Regions from separate parts of the Clostridium aromativorans genome, predicted to be linked through region 2. Evidence: riboswitches for the same ligand, from Rfam matches in the RefSeq annotation. Region 2 holds a riboswitch; the other holds the start of a gene.
The links. A riboswitch is a leader RNA that binds a small molecule or an ion and turns the genes downstream of it on or off. The one in region 2 is predicted to bind S-adenosylmethionine.
Positions count from the first base shown of each region.

Region 1: it holds a riboswitch for S-adenosylmethionine, as region 2 does, so the genes downstream of both, LN736_RS05305 (pyridoxal phosphate-dependent aminotransferase) here and LN736_RS08400 (YezD family protein) in region 2, are expected to answer to the same signal.

Region 1 covers NZ_JAJJPB010000004.1:41,919-51,888, forward strand. The annotation lists gene LN736_RS05295 (DUF1648 domain-containing protein) at 1-805, opposite strand, end outside; gene LN736_RS05300 (GntR family transcriptional regulator) at 822-1,208, opposite strand; gene LN736_RS05305 (pyridoxal phosphate-dependent aminotransferase) at 1,424-2,596, opposite strand; SAM riboswitch class I at 2,695-2,798, opposite strand; gene LN736_RS05310 (DegV family protein) at 2,851-3,720, opposite strand; gene LN736_RS05315 (AEC family transporter) at 3,786-4,742, opposite strand; gene LN736_RS05320 (glycosyltransferase 87 family protein) at 4,895-6,481, shown strand; gene galU (UTP--glucose-1-phosphate uridylyltransferase GalU) at 6,607-7,479, shown strand; gene hemL (glutamate-1-semialdehyde 2,1-aminomutase) at 7,565-8,839, opposite strand; gene hemA (glutamyl-tRNA reductase) at 8,854-9,970, opposite strand, start outside.
Region 2 covers NZ_JAJJPB010000008.1:59,734-69,703, forward strand. The annotation lists gene LN736_RS08365 (polysaccharide deacetylase family protein) at 1-465, opposite strand, end outside; gene LN736_RS08370 (cysteine desulfurase family protein) at 594-1,730, shown strand; gene thiI (tRNA uracil 4-sulfurtransferase ThiI) at 1,727-2,869, shown strand; gene LN736_RS08380 (S1C family serine protease) at 2,922-4,061, opposite strand; gene LN736_RS08385 (FxLYD domain-containing protein) at 4,048-5,373, opposite strand; gene LN736_RS08390 (HesB-like protein) at 5,396-5,728, opposite strand; gene LN736_RS08395 (DUF4317 domain-containing protein) at 5,908-7,089, shown strand; SAM riboswitch class I at 7,207-7,318, shown strand; gene LN736_RS08400 (YezD family protein) at 7,441-7,602, shown strand; gene sufC (Fe-S cluster assembly ATPase SufC) at 7,824-8,570, shown strand; gene sufB (Fe-S cluster assembly protein SufB) at 8,600-9,970, shown strand, end outside.

The sequences.
Region 1 (9,970 bases), on a different contig from region 2:
CAAACAGGTGTGAAATTTCAATTATATCAAATATTTGAATGGTTCCAACAGTCAAAATCAAATTCACCGCTACCGCAGAAAACACCGCGTATATGGACCATATTCTCCTGAATCTCCTGTTTTTTTTCACGGAAATTTCAGGGTTTGAAACATTTGTCTGCTGTTTTGACCAGCCTATGATCTTATACACTATGAAAAGCATGAGAGTCACTGCCATTTCAGTAAAAGGCATTTCCCAGATCAAAAATATGGATTTTGTCTGATAACCGTTGATATTTCCTGAAAGATCCCAGTGAGTGGGCACCCTATTGGGCAAAGGTGCATAATTTGCATATCCCAAAATTATATTTATCAAAATTATTGATACGGGAATCAGAAAAAACCATGGCGATACCAGAGTTTTTCCCTTGTCCCTGGAGTAACCTACATCCACTGCCACAGCCTGCTTTTTTCCCTCAAACCAGGAATTCTTCAATTTAAGAGCTTTAACAGCCCTGTTGGATATCATATATACCAGAAAATCTATAAAGACGAAGGCAAAAACAGTAAACAAAATCACAGCTGCACTCAGGAATTTGTAATTTAGAAAACTAAACAGCAGCATAAATGGAATCCCTATTATCAGATTATTTTTTATAAACTGCCTTTTTATATCTTTGATTTCAGCACTGTCCATTTTATCTCCAGGTATTCTTACTCCAAATACAATTTCCTTTCTGGTAAAATTCGGTGTCAGCATGTTGATGACAAGTATCAATAAAAATATAAAGCACAAATATATACATAAAAATAAATTTTCCTTCATTAACATTCACCTGCCTTTATTTATTTTGCAAATCGTATTTTTGATATATACCGGAACATAATTTCAATATATCTTCCAATTTATCATCCCTCAAATAGGCTTCTGCCAGCAGATAGGTCAATTCCCTCACCAGCTTTTCATTAAATTCCTCACTATTTTTAGGATAGTTTTGATTTATAACAGCTCCTGTTCTTCTGTCTATATTCAAGTATCCATCAGATTTCAATATATTATAAGCTTTATTCACGGTGTGCAAATTTATCCCTATATCCTCCGCCATCTGTCTCACAGAAGGCAGGCTTTCCCCCGGCTTCAGATCTCCAGCTGCTATTCCCTCTATAATACTCCTTTTAAGCTGTTCATAGATGGGCATTTCAGATTCAAAATCAATTTTAATTATCATAACTACCCTCCTATTCTATTTGTTATATATAATATATAACAAATAGAATAAAATTGCAACATTTATTCAATTGACAATTGACAATGAACAATTGACAGTGCACAGTGCACAATTCACAGTCGACAAAAAAACAGAGTTCAAAGCATAAATATCAGATGATGAGGTTTGATATTTAAGCCTTGAACTCTGTTTATTACTCACGGGGATAACCTGGACTACTCTTTATAAAATCTGGCTTTTTCCCTCAGGGTTTTCAGCTTTTCAATGGACTTTAAAAGTGTGTCATCCTTCTTTGCAAAATGAAGCCTTATCAGATAATTCACATCTTCTTTAAAGAAGCTTGACCCAGGAACCGCCCCTATTCCAACTTCTTTTGCCAGCCACTCACAAAATTTCAAATCATTTTTTACATTAAATTCCGAAACATCTATGAGCACATAATAAGCTCCCTGGGGCTTCACATATTTAAGTCCTGCCTCGCTCAATCCCTGGAGAAACAAATCTCTCTTTTTCGTATATAAATTCTTCAGCCAGTCATAGTACTCCATAGGCAGTTTAAGCCCGGCCACAACTGCTTCCTGAAGCGGTGCCGCCGCCCCCACCGTAAGAAAATCATGTACTTTTCGCACATTTTCTATTACCCTCTCGTCACCTATAACATAGCCTATTCTCCACCCGGTTATGGAATAAGTCTTGGAAAAGGAGCTGCAGCTCAAGGTTCTGTCAAACATTCCCGGAAGTGAAGCAAAATAGACATGTTTATGGGGATCCATTACAATATGCTCGTACACTTCATCCGTTATTACGAAAGAATCATATTTTTCTGCTAGACGGGCTATGAATTTCAATTCCTCAAGTGTAAACACCTTTCCTGAAGGATTTGACGGGTTACAGAGTATAAGGGCCTTCGGCCTTTGCTTAAAGGCATTTTCAAGTTCAGTCTTGTTGAAAGAAAAATCAGGCGAATAAAGAGAAACATATATTGGCTCAGCTCCGCTCAATATGGCATCTGCAGCATAATTTTCATAAAAAGGCGAGAATACTATTACCTTATCTCCCGGATCACAGACAGTCATGACAGAAGCCATCATAGCCTCAGTACTGCCGCAGGTAATTACAATCTGGGTATCCGGATCTATGTCAAGTCCCATGAATCTGGACTGTTTTTCTGCAAGAGCTTCTCTCAAATTCTGTGCGCCCCAGGTAATGGCATACTGATGAGGTCCCTTGACTGCTGCTATTTTAAGTGCTTCCTCTATCTCCTTAGGAGGATCAAAATCAGGAAAACCCTGAGACAAATTAATTGCTCCATATTTGTTCGATATTCTCGTCATTCTTCTTATAACAGAATCGGTAAAATTAATTAATTTTCTGCTCAATTCAGGCACTACAGCCACATCCTTTCAAATTATCAATACATCAAATAACATCTGAGAATAAAGTAAAAGTCTGGGGATATACCTCAGACTTAAAATCGCAAAATATATTCTCATCTTTCAGCTTCCGCTGCAGGACTTAGCACCAATATACAACGACGTACTGGTTGCCGGGTTTCAAAGGGCCTGTTCCCTCCACCTCTCTTGATAAGTTCAAGATTTATATTAAATTATGCTATTAATTATAATCATTTAGATATGTCCTGTCAATATACCTGATTTTCCCCATTTCGTTCTACATAGCATACACCGACAGTTCCCGGTCCTGAATACACACCTACTATAGGGCTTATCTGACCTATCATGTATATATTTTCCACGTTGGGAAGTCCAGAAATCCTGTTATAAATATTTTCGGCTTCTTCTCTGGCATTGCCGTGAACTACATATACGTCGCAGGGGCATTTAGCTAAAAAATCATTACCTATGTCTATCATTTTACTTAAAGATCTCTTCCTTCCCCTCACCTTATGACGGGTAAAACATATGCCCTGATCATCGTCAAAGTACACTATTGGCTTTATATCCAAAATCTCACCTATTGTACCCGACAGTCTCCCTATACGCCCTCCTTTTCTGGCATACTCCAGAGTGCCGAATACGAAAAAAAAGTGCATACTCTTCTTTATCCCAGGTATGCAGTTTACAATTTCACTAAAACTTCTGCCCTGATCCAAAAGCCTTCCACACTCTTTTAAAACTATACCCTCTCCCAGGGAAGTGGATTTGGAATCATAAACATACGATGACAGTTTATTATGTTTTTTGCTTACCATTTTCAAAGCATTATATGTACCTGAAAGTCCGCTGGAAATCGTAACAGCTACCACATGAGTATAGTTTTCCCTTTCCAGCCTGTCAAAAACACTTTCCATATCGTCTATTGAAGGTAGAGAAGATTTTGGAATTTCATATTTCATGCTGTCATATACTTCTTTTGGAGTGATCTCAACTTTATCTATATATTCCCTATCCTTATATATAATCCTAAAAGGCAATATTTCTATGCTGTACTTTTTTATGGTTTCATCATCTATGTCACAAGCAGAATCTGTCAAAAGTGCAATTTTTTCCATAAGGTTTCTCCTCCTACTCATACTTACCATAAATTATATCATACCGAGGGAAAATTATTCAAATTCTACAAAAGAGACAGACTTTTAAGCAGATATATGCCTATAAATATAGTAAACATTGAGAAAAAAGTGGTCAAGATCACAACATCTCCCGTGAGCTTGTAATCAGAATTCATTTCCTCAGCCATTACATAACAGGAAATAGCAGAAGGTGAAGAAAACAATATAAATATGGCACCTAGATCATATTTTCTAAATCCCATTAAAAACGCCAATGTGACAACTATACAGGGAACTACTATGAGCCTCCCCACAGAAGCTGTTATGGAGTATTTCAAATTTTCCTTTACACTCTTAAATTCCAGCTGGGCACCTAGTGTTATAAGGGCCAGAGGAGTACCAAGGGAAGCAACATCGGAAACAGCCCTTTCCATAAACAAAGGCAGTTTTATGGAAAACAGCTGAAAGACTATGCCCAGAAACGATGCTATGATAAGCGGGTTTTTCACTATTCCCACAAGAGTATACTTTATTTTACTTCCTATACCGCTTTTGTCACCTCTTTCGTCAAAAGCCGCAAGTACCAGCACCGCAAAAAAATTATAGGTGGGAATGACTATGGGCAGCAAAAGAGAAATAGGTCCCATATGGGATTTTCCAAGCATGTACATTCCCATGGGAACTCCAAGGAGCACAAAATTGCTCCTATATATAGTATGTATCACAGCAGAAGCCCTTTTCCTGTCCTTAATAAACAACGGTACAATAAGCCAAAGTACCAATACTGAACCGAATATACATAAAAATACAAATATCATGAGTTTAGTGTTGGCTATATCGCTCAATTTGGAGACATATATATTTTCAAAAAGCAGTGTAGACAATCCAACTCTAAAATTAAATTTGACAGCAGTATTTATAAACCTGTCATCTATAAGTCCTACTTCCTTTATGAAATATCCCAGTGCAATTACAATAAATATAGGCATTATCACGTTAAAACTAAATATTAAATTATCCAATTGTCCAACCCCCAAGTCTGTTAAGAAAGCTAGTCCTATCAATCTGAATCAACAACCATCTGGTTATTTTTAAGATTATTTTAAGCTTTATCCTAGAAGATATATATAATTATATTCCCATACTAGATTTTAGGAAAGGAGTTTCAAGATATATGAAAAAAATTTTTTCAAAAAACAGTCTATTGAAAATAATCCTAATTTTTTTAATGTCATTATCATTTTTACTATGCATCTACAGTGTAAAAAACTACAAGTCAAATTCCTATCCACAAAACAGGACAGGACAATTCAGTCAATTTAATAGACAAAATGGACAGACAGGAAATAAAAACTGGAACCACAGTGTGAAGCAAACGCCGCCCGGCAGCAATGCAAACACTCAGAATAACCACAACAATACGATAAACTCCGGTAAGAATGGATTTAATTCTTCAAATAACAAGTTTGCACCGCTTCTCACCGTATACCTGGCAGTATTTCTTGCACTGTGTATCGTAATATATCGCAATTTCATACAGAAAAATATGAAGATAAAATCTGTAAATACCAAAATGCTTATTTTTTCGATGCTCTTTACGGGTCTGTTTCTCAAGATCACATTGTCGACTTTTATGGAGGGATACGGAGGAGATGTGAGGCTGTTTGAAAGCTGGGCGTCTTCTGCTGCAAACAATTTTTCTCAATTTTACATAAATTCCAGTTCCAGCGACTACCCTCCACTCTATATATACGTACTGTTTTTTATAGGCAAAGCAGCAAGTTTAAGTTCATTAAACCCATATTATATTCTGCTCCTGAAGCTGCCCTCAATAACAGCGGATATGGCCACAGCTTATCTAATATACAAATTGGCCCAAAAATATCTTTCTGCAGAAATGAGTGTATTTCTAAGCATATTCTATATCTTCAGCCCGGCTGTATTTATAGATTCGGCCCTGTGGGGACAGGTGGATTCATTTTTTACATTACTCGTTGTACTTTCACTATTTCTGCTGTCAGAAGGGAAAACTGCACTTTCTTCAGTATTTTTTGCCAGCTCGGTACTTATGAAACCCCAGGGAATCATCTTCCTTCCCGTACTTTTCTTTGAACTCATAAGGAAAAAAGATTTGAAAATATTTATAAAATCGGTAATTTCAGCCGGAATAACTGCCCTAGCAGTGATAATACCCTTTTCCGCCAGCCAAAATATAATGTGGATCTTTAAATTATACTCAAATACCATATCGGAATACCCCTATGCTTCTGTGAACGGATTTAATTTCTTTAACTTGATGGGAGCAAATTATGAAAACAGTTCAAATACATTTCTAATATTCAGTTATAAAATCTGGGGATTGGCCGCAATCATTACAATTACAGTGCTTTCCTGGATAATTTATATCAGACGGAAGAGCAGAACCCTGGCCTTTTCCTGTGCACTTGTTCAAATTTCTGGAGTCTTTGCTTTTTCCACAGGAATGCATGAAAGATATCTGTTTCCAGCTACTGCACTGTGCATTTTGGCATTTATATACTTGAAGGATAAAAGATTCCTCACACTGCTCATGGGGTATACCATAACCATCTACGGCAACATATACTATATACTCTTCGGAACATTAAACCGCATGAATTCCAACTCCCACAGCATAATAACCGACGGAATATCTCTGCTAAATGTGCTTTTGTTCTTCTATCTCGTAAAAGTGCTCATGGACAGGGACAAGCAACTTCCGGCAATAGTGAGCAAATTGTAAACAAAATGGCATTGTTCAAATTCAATTTACATTTGATAGGAGTTTTTTAAGAACTTTTTAAGATTAAAAGGCAAGAATTGATATAGGAGAAACCAATAAAGGTATGGAAAGGAGTAAACATTCATATGGACATTAAAAAAGCAGTAATTCCTGCAGCAGGATTGGGTACAAGATTTTTACCAGCTACAAAGGCACAGCCCAAGGAAATGCTTCCTATAGTAGACAAACCAACTATCCAGTACATAGTTGAGGAAGCAGTGTCTTCTGGAATTGAAGAGATTTTGATAATTACAGGTAAAAATAAAAGATCCATCGAAGATCATTTTGATAAATCAGTTGAGCTGGAAGATGAGCTTGAGAAAAACAACAAGACAGATTTGCTGAAGCTGGTCCAAAACATATCAAATATGGTGGATATATATTATATAAGGCAGAGAGAACCCAAAGGACTAGGACATGCCGTAAGTCTGGCTAAGAATTTTATACAGGATGAACCCTTTGCGGTCATGTTAGGAGATGACATAGTTGACAACAGAATACCCTGCCTCAGGCAATTGATAGACTGCTACGAGAAGCACAGAGGATCAATTTTAGGAGTTCAGCCGGTAAAAAAGAGTGCAGTTTCAAAGTATGGCATCGTAGACGGGACAAAAATAGGTGACAAAATTTACAGAGTAAAAAGTCTGGTAGAAAAACCTGATGCCAAAGAAGCCCCCTCAAATATGGCAATTTTAGGGAGGTATATAACAACTCCTAAAATATTTGAAATCCTAGAAAGGACAATACCGGATAAAAACGGGGAAATACAACTGACAGATGCTTTAAGAGCTCTTGCAAAAATAGAACCCATGTATGCCTACAATTTTAAAGGCAGAAGATATGATGCCGGAGATAAACTGGGATTTTTGGAAGCAAACATATACTATGCCCTAAAGAGACAGGATTTGAGAGAAGATCTAATTGACTACCTGAAAGACATAGAAGAAAAAGACATATAAAAAAATAAACCTACTGTATTAAAGTGCAAATGCCGAATTTAGTGGATTTCCGGTATTTGCACTTTGACAACGCAGACATGCAATTTTAAATTTCAAAGGAATTAAATGCCTGCAGGAATCTGTCAACATCTTCTTCAGTGTGTTTTACATTCAAAAATACAGCTTCAAATTGTGAAGGTGCAACATAAATGCCCTTTTTTATCATATGGGTGAAGTATTTCGCAAAAATACCTGTATCACATTTTTTGGCATCGCTGTAATTTTTCACTTTGGAATCCTCTGTGAAAAACAGTGCAAACATGGCACCGCACCTGTTTATCACTACAGGCAGTTTTTTCTGCTCAGCTATATTTCTCACTCCATCTTCCAATTTCTTTCCCAATTTTTCGAGATGTACATAGTACTCAGGATGATCATGAAGCTTTCTCAGCGTTGTAATTCCCGCAGCCATTACAAGGGGATTTCCAGACATGGTACCTGCCTGATACACAGGTCCAAGAGGCGAAAGCTTTTCCATTATATCTTTTCTTCCGCCGTAGGCTCCACAGGGAAGACCCCCTCCTATGATCTTAGCCATAGTTGTAAGATCAGGTTTTATTTTATAGATGCTCTGGGCACCCTTATAGGCAACCCTAAATCCACTCATCACTTCATCAAATATGAGAAGAGCCCCATTTTCATCACACAGTGCTCTAAGTGATTTCAAAAAATTCTCATCCCCTGGAATCACACCCATGTTGCCTGCCACAGGTTCCACTATAACTGCAGCTACGTCACTGCCCTGCTGCTTAAAAATATCTTCTACACTTGAAATATCATTGTACTGGGCTACCAGAGTATTTTTTATACTGTCCTCAGGCACACCTGCACTTCCCGGAATACCCTCCGTCATAACTCCAGAACCTGCTTCCACCAGAAAATCGTCAAAATGTCCATGATAGCAGCCGGCAAACTTTATTATTCTATTTCTTCCCGTATATCCCCTGGCAAGCTTCACGGCACTCATAGTAGCCTCTGTTCCGGAATTGACCATTCTAAGCATTTCCACATTATCCACAGTAGTGCATATATATTTTGCAAGCTGAAGTTCAAGTTCTGTAGTGGCACCAAAAGATATGGCCCTTTCACTGGTATCTTTTATGGCCTTCACCACATCTTCATCACAATGGCCCAGTATCATGGGTCCCCAGGAACAGACAAAGTCTATATACTTATTTCCGTCTTCATCGTATATGTAAGCCCCACTGCCGCTTTTTATCACAGGCGGATTCATCGGCACATCCTTAAAGGCCCTCACCGGACTATTGACTCCCCCGGGCATATATAATTTGGACTCGTTGAATATATCATCGTTTCTCATTTTAATCTGCCTCCTCATTGACAAAATATTTTATTTATAAGTTTCATGTATTCTTTTTCCCTGCCTTCAAGCTTTCCCTCTTTTAAAACCTTTATGGCCCTATTTATATACACCTTGGCGGTGCTCTCTATCATAGTTTGTACAAGTTTTTCATTGTCCTTGGTATATCTTTTATTTTTGAAGGTCTTTATCCTCTTTTCACATATCCGGCTGCCAAATTCCTTTATTTTCTGTATTTCAGGAGAAATCTCATCCAGGGACCGCCACTTCAAAAACTCATCTATGTGCTCATCTATAATATTCCTGCACTTTTCCATTTTTTCTTTTCTCATGATTTTATTTTTCTGATCAATAGCACTTATACGGTCTATATCATACAACTCAACATTTGAAAATGTCATTACATCCCTGTCTACATCCCTTGGCACTGCCAGATCAAATATAAGCAATTTTTTATCAGGAAGTTCATCCTTTGAAATTACTGTATGAGGTGCAGACGTACAGCTTATTATGCAGTCCACATCTTTATAATAGTCCTTTCTCCGGTCAAAAGTTATAAATCTAACCCAGCTGCATTTTTTATATAGTTTGTCCACTTTATCCAGATTTCTAACTGCCACGTATACAATTTCCGTACTCAAAGAATTCAAATATTTAAGAACAAGCTGTCCTATTTCGCCAAAACCCAGCAGCATATATTTTTTCATCTTTCTCTTTTCTGATTCTCTCACCACTATGGAAGGAACCGATACGGGTATCTTATATATTTCACAGGTGTTTTTAAATTTTTTGCCGCAGGTTACAGCACTCTGGAACAGCCTCTGAAGCTGTCCTCTAATGGTTCCAGTTTTAAGAGCAGCACTATAGGCGGTTTTAATTTGTCCCAATATCTGATCCTCGCCCAAAATTTTGGAATGAAAACCACAGCTCACCTTCATGAGATGTCTGATTGCATTTTTATCCTCTACATAGAATATATAGTTCTCAAGCTCTCTATCCCATCCCAGGCGATCAAATACAGCACAGATCAGATCTTCCCTCTGTAAATCAGAGTTCACGTATATCTCCGTTCTGTTACAGGTACTTAAAATCAGCACATTTCCTGTAACATCATATATGTCCCTCAATTTG
Region 2 (9,970 bases):
AAGATATTCATCCAGATGCCCTTTGCTTCCAGTTGGGAATCTTATTATTTTTGGTGCAAATCCTAAGATGTTTTTTACCTCTTTACCTGTTTTATTCATTTCATTTAAAAAAGAATCAGGGCTCGAATATATTTTACTGTACTTATGTGTATAGGTATGAAGTCCTATGCTGTGCCCTTCATTGTATATTCTTCTCAATATTTTTTCATGACCGTTTATTTTATATCCTATTACAAAAAAAGTTGCTTTTACATTTTTTTCTTGTAAAATATTCAGTATTTTACTGGTAACCTCTGTGCTGGGACCATCGTCGAAAGTGAGGTATATTGTCTTGCCGGCGGGCAATGTGTTCGATTTACCTCTTATGGAAGGTGAATCTTCTGAAAAGGATTTTACAGGAGTTATACAGTTTAATAATACATATAAGGTACATAGTATGACTAACAGAAAGTGCTTGATTTTCATTTTGAATCCTCCTATTTTATTTCTTTGGTTAGTATGTGCTCTTATTATTTTTTTATAAGTGTGATAATATATGTTATATTGGTTTTATTATATTTTAATTATTTTTACATATAGGGGTGACAATGATAATGGAAGCTTATTTTGACAATAGTGCTACAACCAGGCCTTATGATGAAGTGATGGATTCAATGGTGGATACTATGAGAAATTATTACGGAAATCCATCTTCAGCATATTCTCTTGGATTAAAAGCGGAACTTAAAATGAATGAGAGTAGAGATATAGTTGCAGATACACTGAATTGTGACAGAGATGAGATAATATTTACTTCTGGAGGGAGTGAGAGCAATAACTTTTTGATAAGAGGCTTTGTAAAACCTGGAAATGAAATCATAACTACAAAAATAGAACATCCAAGTGTGCTGAATACCTGTAAAGCTTTGGAAAATAATGGGGTTAAGGTTATATACCTTGATGTAAACGGTAGGGGGAAGATTGATTTAGGTGAGCTTGAAAAAAGCATAAATAAGCAGACTCAGCTGGTCAGCATAATGCATACCAACAATGAAGTTGGCACGGTTCAAAATATCAAAGCTATAGGAGAGCTTATAAAGGAAAAGAGCAGCAGAATAAAATTTCATGTTGATGCAGTTCAGGCTTATGGAAAATATGATATAGATGTTAAAAAAATGCATATAGATTTATTATCTGCCAGTGGTCATAAAATACATGGCCCCAGGGGAGTAGGAATTGCCTATGTTAGAAAAGGGCTTATACCAAGACCTCTGATATATGGAGGTGGACAGGAAAGAGGATTTAGATCAGGTACTGAGAATTTAGCTGCTGTTGTAGGACTTGCAAAAGCTGCTGAAAAGATATATAAAAACAGAGAGCAGAATTTTCACCACGTAGATGAAGTGAAAAAATATTTCATGGAGAAACTCAGAGATATGGAGGAAGTTAAAATAAACAGCTGTGGAAAAGAATATTCTCCTTATGTATTAAGTGTTTCTTTTATAGGAGTTAGAGGAGAAGTATTGCTTCATATGTTGGAGGAGAAGGGCATTTATGTTTCTACAGGTTCTGCCTGTTCTGCCAAGAGCAGTAAAGACAGCCACGTGCTGGAGGCAATTGGACTTCCTAAAGATCATATAAGGGGTACTATAAGATTTAGCTTTGGCGAGGATAATTCAAAAGAAGAAGTGGATTATGCTTTAGATGTGATAGATGAATCTTTAAAGTTTTTAAGGAGAGTAGGTAAATGAGAAAATTATTGCTTGTAAAATATGCTCCGGAAATATTCTTAAAGGGATTGAACAAGGGAAAATTTGAGAGAAAATTAAAAGGTAATATAGAGAATACTTTTAAGGACAGCAGGTACTCTTTTGTAGTAGATCAGGGAAGATGGTTTATAGAATGCGATGATTTAAAAGATGGTATAAAAAAGCTTAAAAATATATGCGGCATATCTGAAATATGTGTGGTAGATGAAATAGATTCCGATATAGAAAGTATTAAAAAGCAAGCTCTCAGTAATGCTCTGAAAAATGAGGGAAAGACTTTTAAAGTTGTAACTAAAAGGGCAAACAAAAACTTTCCAGGAACTTCTATGGATGTAAGCAGAGAAGTTGGGGCTTATATACTGCAGAATACTGAAAGATTATCGGTAGATGTGAGAAAGCCTGATTTCTTTGTAAATATTGAGATAAGAGATAAGGCCTATGTATATTCAAAAAGAATTAAAGGTATAGGTGGCATGCCTTATGGTACTAACGGCAGTACTATACTTATGCTTTCAGGTGGTATAGATTCTCCAGTAGCCGGTTATATGATGGCAAGAAGGGGAGTTAGATTGAATTGTGTGTATTTCCACAGTCATCCCTATACCAGTGAAAGAGCCAAGGAGAAAGTCAAGGAACTGGCGGGTGTGTTGAAGAAATACACCGGGAGCATAAGCCTTTATGTGGTTCCCTTTACAAAAATACAGATGAGCATAATTGAAAACTGCAGAGAAGACGAATTGACTATAATAATGAGAAGATTCATGATGAGAATAGCCTGTAATTTAGCTGAAAGACATGGTATAAATTCTGTAACTACAGGAGAAAGTATAGGTCAGGTTGCCAGCCAGACTATGGAAGGTCTTGTTGTAAGCAATGATGTAGCAGATAGACCGGTATTTAGACCATTGATAGCCATGGACAAAGTGGATATAATGGACGTGGCAAGACAGATTGGGACTTATGAAATTTCCATATTGCCCTATGAGGACTGCTGTACCATATTTGTACCAAAACATCCTAAAATTAAACCCAGAGTTGAAGAGATAAGGAAAGCAGAAAGTGTTTTGGATATAGATGCTCTGGTAAAAGAGTCCGTGGAAAATACTGAATTTTTTAGCTGAGATCATATGAAAATGCAGTTCACTAAAATATTAAGTGATCTGCATTTTTCATTTATTCTTGAGGTGTGCTTTTGCCGCTCAGGATCTTAAGATTATTATTTTCATATCCTATGGTATACACCACATTGTATTTACTGACTTTCGAATTTGATGTATTTCCTTCAACAGCCTGAATTACAGCGGAAACTTCTATGTTTCCATTTTCTGTCCCATGACAGATCATATTGTCTATTTTTACAGATAAAGTTTGAAGGTAGCCTTTTCTAAAGTCTTCATAGGTAGTACTTTGCTGCCAGTTTGCTCCAAGTAAAGAATAGGCAGTTACATAGTCATTGGAATTTAAACTGTTGTAGAAATATGAAACTAAATAAGCGGCATCCTCTGTGGAAAGCTTTGAATCTCCAGTTGAAGCAGTATTTTGGGATGAAAATTTATAGGTATTGGGATTAGCTGCCCAGTTGTCTATCATGGGAATAACTTGAGTTATTGGTATGCTGAAACCTATGGATTCATCGTCTACTTTTGCAGAGTTTATACCTATAACTTGTCCTGTGCTTCTATCCAAAAGAGGGCCTCCGCTGTTGCCTGGAGATACAGGGGCAGAAATTTGGTAGACATTTTTATACTGGTAATTTTCTAGGTTGAAATTTCTATTCAAACCGCTTATTATACCTGTAGTAGCTGTATTCTGAAGACCAAGAGGGCTTCCAAGGGCTATTATCTCATCTCCTATATCAGCCTTTTTGTTTTTTGAAATTTTCATCGGACTTTTTCCTTTTAAGTTATCCACCCTGACTAAAGCTATATCTGTAAGCTCACTTTTACCTATAAGCTTACCTTTATATGTTGCGGTATCGGCCATCTTTACAATTATGGCGGAGCCGTCTTTTACCACATGTGCATTAGTTACTATATCTCCTTTTGTATCATATAAAAAACCAGAGCCAGTTATATTTCCACTGCTATTCTTTACTTCTAAAGATACCACTAATTTTTGATTTTCATGTATTATTGTCTTTAAATCCTTGGATTTGGGTGTGCCGAGTACTTCAGACACATTTCCCAATTTAGATGAACCTCTGGAGGATTTAAGACTTATATTTTTATGTATAGCAAAACATGCTGTAATGCCAATTACTAAGAAGGTTATTGTGGTAAGAAGAGAAACTATAAAAATTTTATTTATTTTCATAACTATCCTCCTGCGGCAATATCCAGGTTATTTTTGTGATTTTAATGTGATGGCCTTTTGACATCCCATATTCTGTATTTTCAAATTGACCTGTGTCATTTATAGATAAGTAATTGGGATATACATAGGTAGAATCGTTTCCAAGTTCGGCATTACTGGAATTATATATGGTATAGTATATTTGTATAGAGCTGATGGGCTTTGTAGCTATGTTTTTGATAGTTCCTTTAATTACGAAATCTCCGTATTTATTTATATTAGTAGAAGTAGAAACTACCTCTACTGCATTGGTTTTATTGTTTTTGTTCTCCAGGGCAGCTGAAGCCATGGCGTTCTGAATTCTAGTCTGTTCAGCTGTTTCAAAAGAATTTTTCTCGGATATTATGACCTGTTTAAAATTGTTGAGCTTTTTATCATTTGGATTATAAACGATACCTTTGTCTATAGTTTGAAGGGCAGAGGTGAAATCATTGTTTTTCAAATATTCATTCGCAGTGTTGTAAGCCACAGCGCTTATTCTTTTTCTAAGTTCTGAAGCAGTTTCACTGGCCTCTTTCACATTGTAATTGGATATTTTGTTTAGCAGTCCAGCTAAATCCTCTATGCTGCTTTTATTATTCATTTCATTTTTTATTTGTAATACAGTTATGCCCATTTTCTTATTTTCTATGTTTTTATTTAACAGGGAATAAAAAGCTCCGGTTTTATCCGATATTAAATTAACAGCTTCGTCTAATTCATTTAAAGCCCCATTGTAATTTTTATCCTTTATATAACTATCTACGGCACTTATATGTAAGTTTACAGATTTGCCATCCTGCAAAAATATTTTATCTGCTTTTAGGGTTTCATTATTTGGACGTAAACTCAGGGCCTTGTCTATTATTGAATACGCACTAGATATATTTCCCTGAAGAGCTATATTTTCGGCAGTAGTTCTATTTTTTTCAACATTTTTAGAAACAGAGGCTTCATATAAATAATAAGTGCAGGTTAAACTCACGGCAAGTACTGCTGACAAAAGGGGCATTGCTATATTTATATTTTTATAAAATGGAATTTTACAACAGGTATTATCTCCAACTTTCTTATTTAAACTAAAATTTGTTGTATTGTCTTTTGATTTATCTAAAGCTAGGGCGTTTAACTGATCCTCTTTTATATTATGTTTTAAGGCTTGTCTGATATTATGAATTTTAATTGTACTTTCATTTAAATTTTCTATTTCCAGGTTTTTATTTAACCTGGTTCCGCATTTTTCACAAAATAGAGCTTGATTAGAAACCTTGGCTCCACATTTATAACAAAACATTCTAGTATTCTCCTTAAATTTATTAATTTTTACATCCATTGCAGTTTTCACAGTCTGGAAGGTTAGGTTTAAATACGGGTTCTATAGAAAAACTTCCGAGTCCGTTTTCGCTTCCACATAGGAATATAAAACCACTAAACTGCATGAATAAGTTTTTGTCTACTATAAAATTTATATCCTTTATTTGCTGAGTCAAATCATTGTCGTTTTTTTTATCGGCACTCATGTTGAAATGAGGACCGTGACAGGACATACCATCTAAATAAATTCTTATTGTAGAATAGGTAATATTATTCTCAGTCAAAAATTTTTTAAATTCATTGTAAGCTGTATTACTTATTTTTATAAAATTCATATAAAATCCTCGCTTAATGATCAAATTTTTATAATTGTACAGATATACTTATATGTATTGTACCAAAAATTTTATAATTGTACTATAGTAATTTATTCATAGCAAATATTATTATATTTTGTTAAAATAAGTATGTATAGAATGGGATTAGAACTTATTTTTAGAGCGGAGATGTAAAAATGAACAAAAAAGATTTGGCGAATATAAGAAAAGAGTTTAAGTTGGGAAGTTATATGCTTCCTATTAAGGAAGTTTACAGCGTATATTTAAAAAAAGATAATGGAGAAATAATAACCAGGGAACTAGAGCATTTTGAAATGATGGAAATAGAGAAGAGGGAGCTTTACCTGAATAATTTCAAAAAGGTGCTTACAGGTTCTCTGGATTCCAAAATATTTGAATTGGATTTTAAGGAAACGGATGGGAAAGAAGGCCATGAGGTTGGTGAAAGCACACAGCAGATATTGTATGGTGCTTTGAATTCCGGGAAGAGTGCGGCTGAATTTGGAGATAAGATAGTGGATAAAATATCTAAAAATTATACCTATGATACGGATGTAGTGATAAATTTTATAAAAGCAGAGTATTATAACAGCAGAAAAAATAAGAATGGAGATGAAAGTGATGTAGAAGATTATGTTCAAGCTGTGGAGTTTATATTGTGCAGTGTAAACAAGGTGGAAATTCCCAAAAAGGTATTGAAATTTGATTATACCGAGATGAAATTCAAGCCCAATTCTGCACTGGATATGATCGTGAATTTAAATTCTCCTCTAGACGGATTCATGTTTCCAAGTTTTACATGTGAATATGTAGATGTGAACAAGATAATATATTATTCTTCTAAAACGAAGCAGGTTAACGGCACTTTTGTAGAAAAAGTCCTTGAGTGTACTGTAAAACCCACGGCTGTAGAAGAAAAAGAAAGTTTTAAAAGTATACTGGGTACAGTGACAGGAGGCAGAATAAAGCCGGATATCATGAAGGATGTATATGAAAGAATAAATGAAAAACTTGATGGAGGAGATAGGGAAGAGGAGGCAGTACTGGATGTAAATGAAGTTACCAGGGTTTTAAAAGAAAGCGGCCTTAAACATATACAGTCTGTCAAAAGCGCCTTTCAAGAGGTATGTGGTGGAGATCATGAATTTAAAGCCAGAAATGTAATCCCTGATTTTAAAAGTAAATCTGTAAAGATTGAAAATGAAAATACAAGTATAATTATAAGGCCTCAAGATCTGGGTAGTGTAAAGCAGGTAATAGACAAGAGAGGGAAAAAATGTTTATTGATAGAACTTAAAGAAGATATGGTTATAGACGGGCTTAATTTGGAGACTGAGAAAATGGAAGATTATATCTAATTGAAAACAATTCTTTTAAGGATAAAATTTTAATGTTAAACTTCTTAATTTGATTAAAAATTAATTTGACCGTAAGAATGTTATAAGGTATAATTAAAGTCAATAATTTAATATTAACCCTTATCAAGAGAAACTTAGGGAATGGCCCGATGAAGTTTCAGCAACCCATGTATTAATTGGTACATGTAAGGTGCTAAGTCCATCAGAACACAGTTCTGGAAGATGAGGTAAATATAAAACTTCAACTTGAACATTTTATATTTATTATAATATAGAAAAATCCTCTTCTTCATAAAAGGGGATTTTTTAGTTATTAATTTATAAATTAATGTAAAAGGGGGCAATATGAAAATGGGAGAAAAAACTGCGCGAAAAAATAACCAGATCTCAGAACAGTACATTAAAGAAATATTGCAGTCATTGAAGAGTATAAATTATGGTTCAATAACTTTGGTGATTCAAGATGGAATAGTAATTCAGGTAGAGACAAAAGAAAAAATAAGACTAAAATAGAGATTGAATAAACTTAAGATATTATCAGAAAATAAAAACTTTTAGAGAAAAATATAAAATGATATTTTAATTATTGATTATCCTTTAAATAAATAGTAAAATGTAATCAGATACAATGTTGAGTATTTAAGTCGGATATTTTATCCTGATGCCCATTTATAATGGGATTGATTTTTGGAATTAAATATGACTTAAATACTCGGATATAAAGGAGAGGTATAATGGGAAAAAAGTTACTGGAAATAAATAAGCTGAAAACGGAAGTTGAAGGTAATGAAATATTAAAAGGACTTGATCTAGAAATTGGCAAGGGTGAAATACATGCCATAATGGGTCCCAATGGGGCAGGGAAATCTACTCTTGTAAATACTATAATGGGTCATCCTAAATATGTAATATCATCAGGAGATATAGTATTTGATGGGGAAAAAATAAATGATTTAAAGGTGGATGAAAGGGCAAGAAAGGGAATATTCATGTCTTTTCAGTATCCGCAGGAGATACAGGGAATAACTGTTGAAAATTTTTTACGCAATGCTAAGGCTGCTGTTACAGGTAAGAGAGGTGGAATATTGGCATTTAGAAAAGCTTTAAAAGAAAAGCTAAAGCTTTTAAAAATAGATGAAAGTTATGCTAAAAGATATTTAAACGTGGGATTTTCAGGTGGAGAAAAAAAGAAAAATGAAATACTCCAGATGGCGGTACTTGAGCCCAAGCTTGCTATGCTGGACGAAACGGATTCTGGACTTGATGTAGATGCAGTTAGAGTAGTATCGGAAGGGGTGAGCAAACTCCGAACAGAGGATAACTCCATACTTATAATTACACATCACGATAGTATATTAGAATATTTGAAACCGGATTACGTTCATATACTTGTAGATGGAAGAATAGTTAAAACTGGTGATGCATCTTTAGCTGAGGAAATAGAGAAAAACGGATATGACAGGTTTAAGGCATTGGCTTAACAGGATGTTTTAAAAGAGAGGTGTTTTTATTGGAAAAAGAAAAAACTCATATAGAAGATATAAGAAGAAATATTTATGATATAAAAAATGAAGACAAATCCAGTTATAAAACTGGCTCGGGTCTTACAAAAAAGATAATAGAAGAAATATCAGATGAAAAAAATGATCCTGAATGGATGAGGGAGTTTAGACTTAAATCCTTAGATATTTACAATAAGATGCCTATGCCGTCCTGGGGACCTGATCTTTCGGATCTGGATATGAATAACATAGTTACCTATGTAAGGCCTGATACCAACATGAAACATGATTGGAAGGATGTGCCCAAAGATATAAAAAGAACTTTTGATTTACTTGGAATACCTAAAGCGGAGCACGAATCCCTGGCAGGTGTGGGTGCACAATATGATTCGGAGATAGTCTATCACAATGTAAGCGAGGAGCTGAAAAAGCAGGGCGTTTTATATATGGATATGGAAACGGCTATAAGGGATTACGAAGATCTGATAAGACCTCTTTTTATGAGGCTTGTGCCTCCAACAGATCATAAATTTGCAGCACTTCATGGAGCAGTTTGGTCTGGCGGCTCATTTGTATATGTTCCTGAGGGAGTTCAAGTTGATATACCAATACAATCTTATTTTAGATTAAATGCCCCTGGTGCAGGACAATTTGAACACACCCTTATAGTAGTTGAAAAAGGAGCAAAAATTCACTATATAGAGGGATGTTCGGCACCTAAATACTATGTAAACAATCTACATGCAGGTTGTGTTGAGTGTTATGTGAGAGAGGGAGCTTCATTAAAGTACAGTACTATAGAGAATTGGTCAAGAAATATGTACAATTTAAATACCAAAAGGTGTGCAGTGGATAAAAATGGGCATGTAGAATGGGTTACAGGTTCTTTTGGATCTAAAGTATCCATGTTGTATCCTATGAGCATACTGAGGGGAGAGGGAGCAAGATGCGATTTCACAGGAATAACTTTTGCAGGTGCCGGGCAGTATCTGGATACTGGCTCTAAAGTAGTTCATGCAGCTCCAAATACTACGTCAGTGGTAAATTCTAAATCCATTTCCAAGGATGGTGGAGTTTCAATTTACAGAGGCCTGTTGAGTTCTACTAAAAATGCAGTTAACTCCAAGTCCAGTGTATCCTGTGAATCATTGATGCTTGACAGTGAATCCAGATCGGATACTATACCTATTGTAAGTGTGGCAAACAACAATGTTGATATAGGACATGAGGCTAAAATAGGTAGAATAAGTGACGATGCCATTTTTTATCTTATGAGCAGAGGTCTTACGGAAGAAGAGGCAAGAGGGATGATAGTTACAGGATTTGTTGAGCCTGTAGCAAAGGAACTTCCACTTGAATATGCAGTGGAAATGAATAAT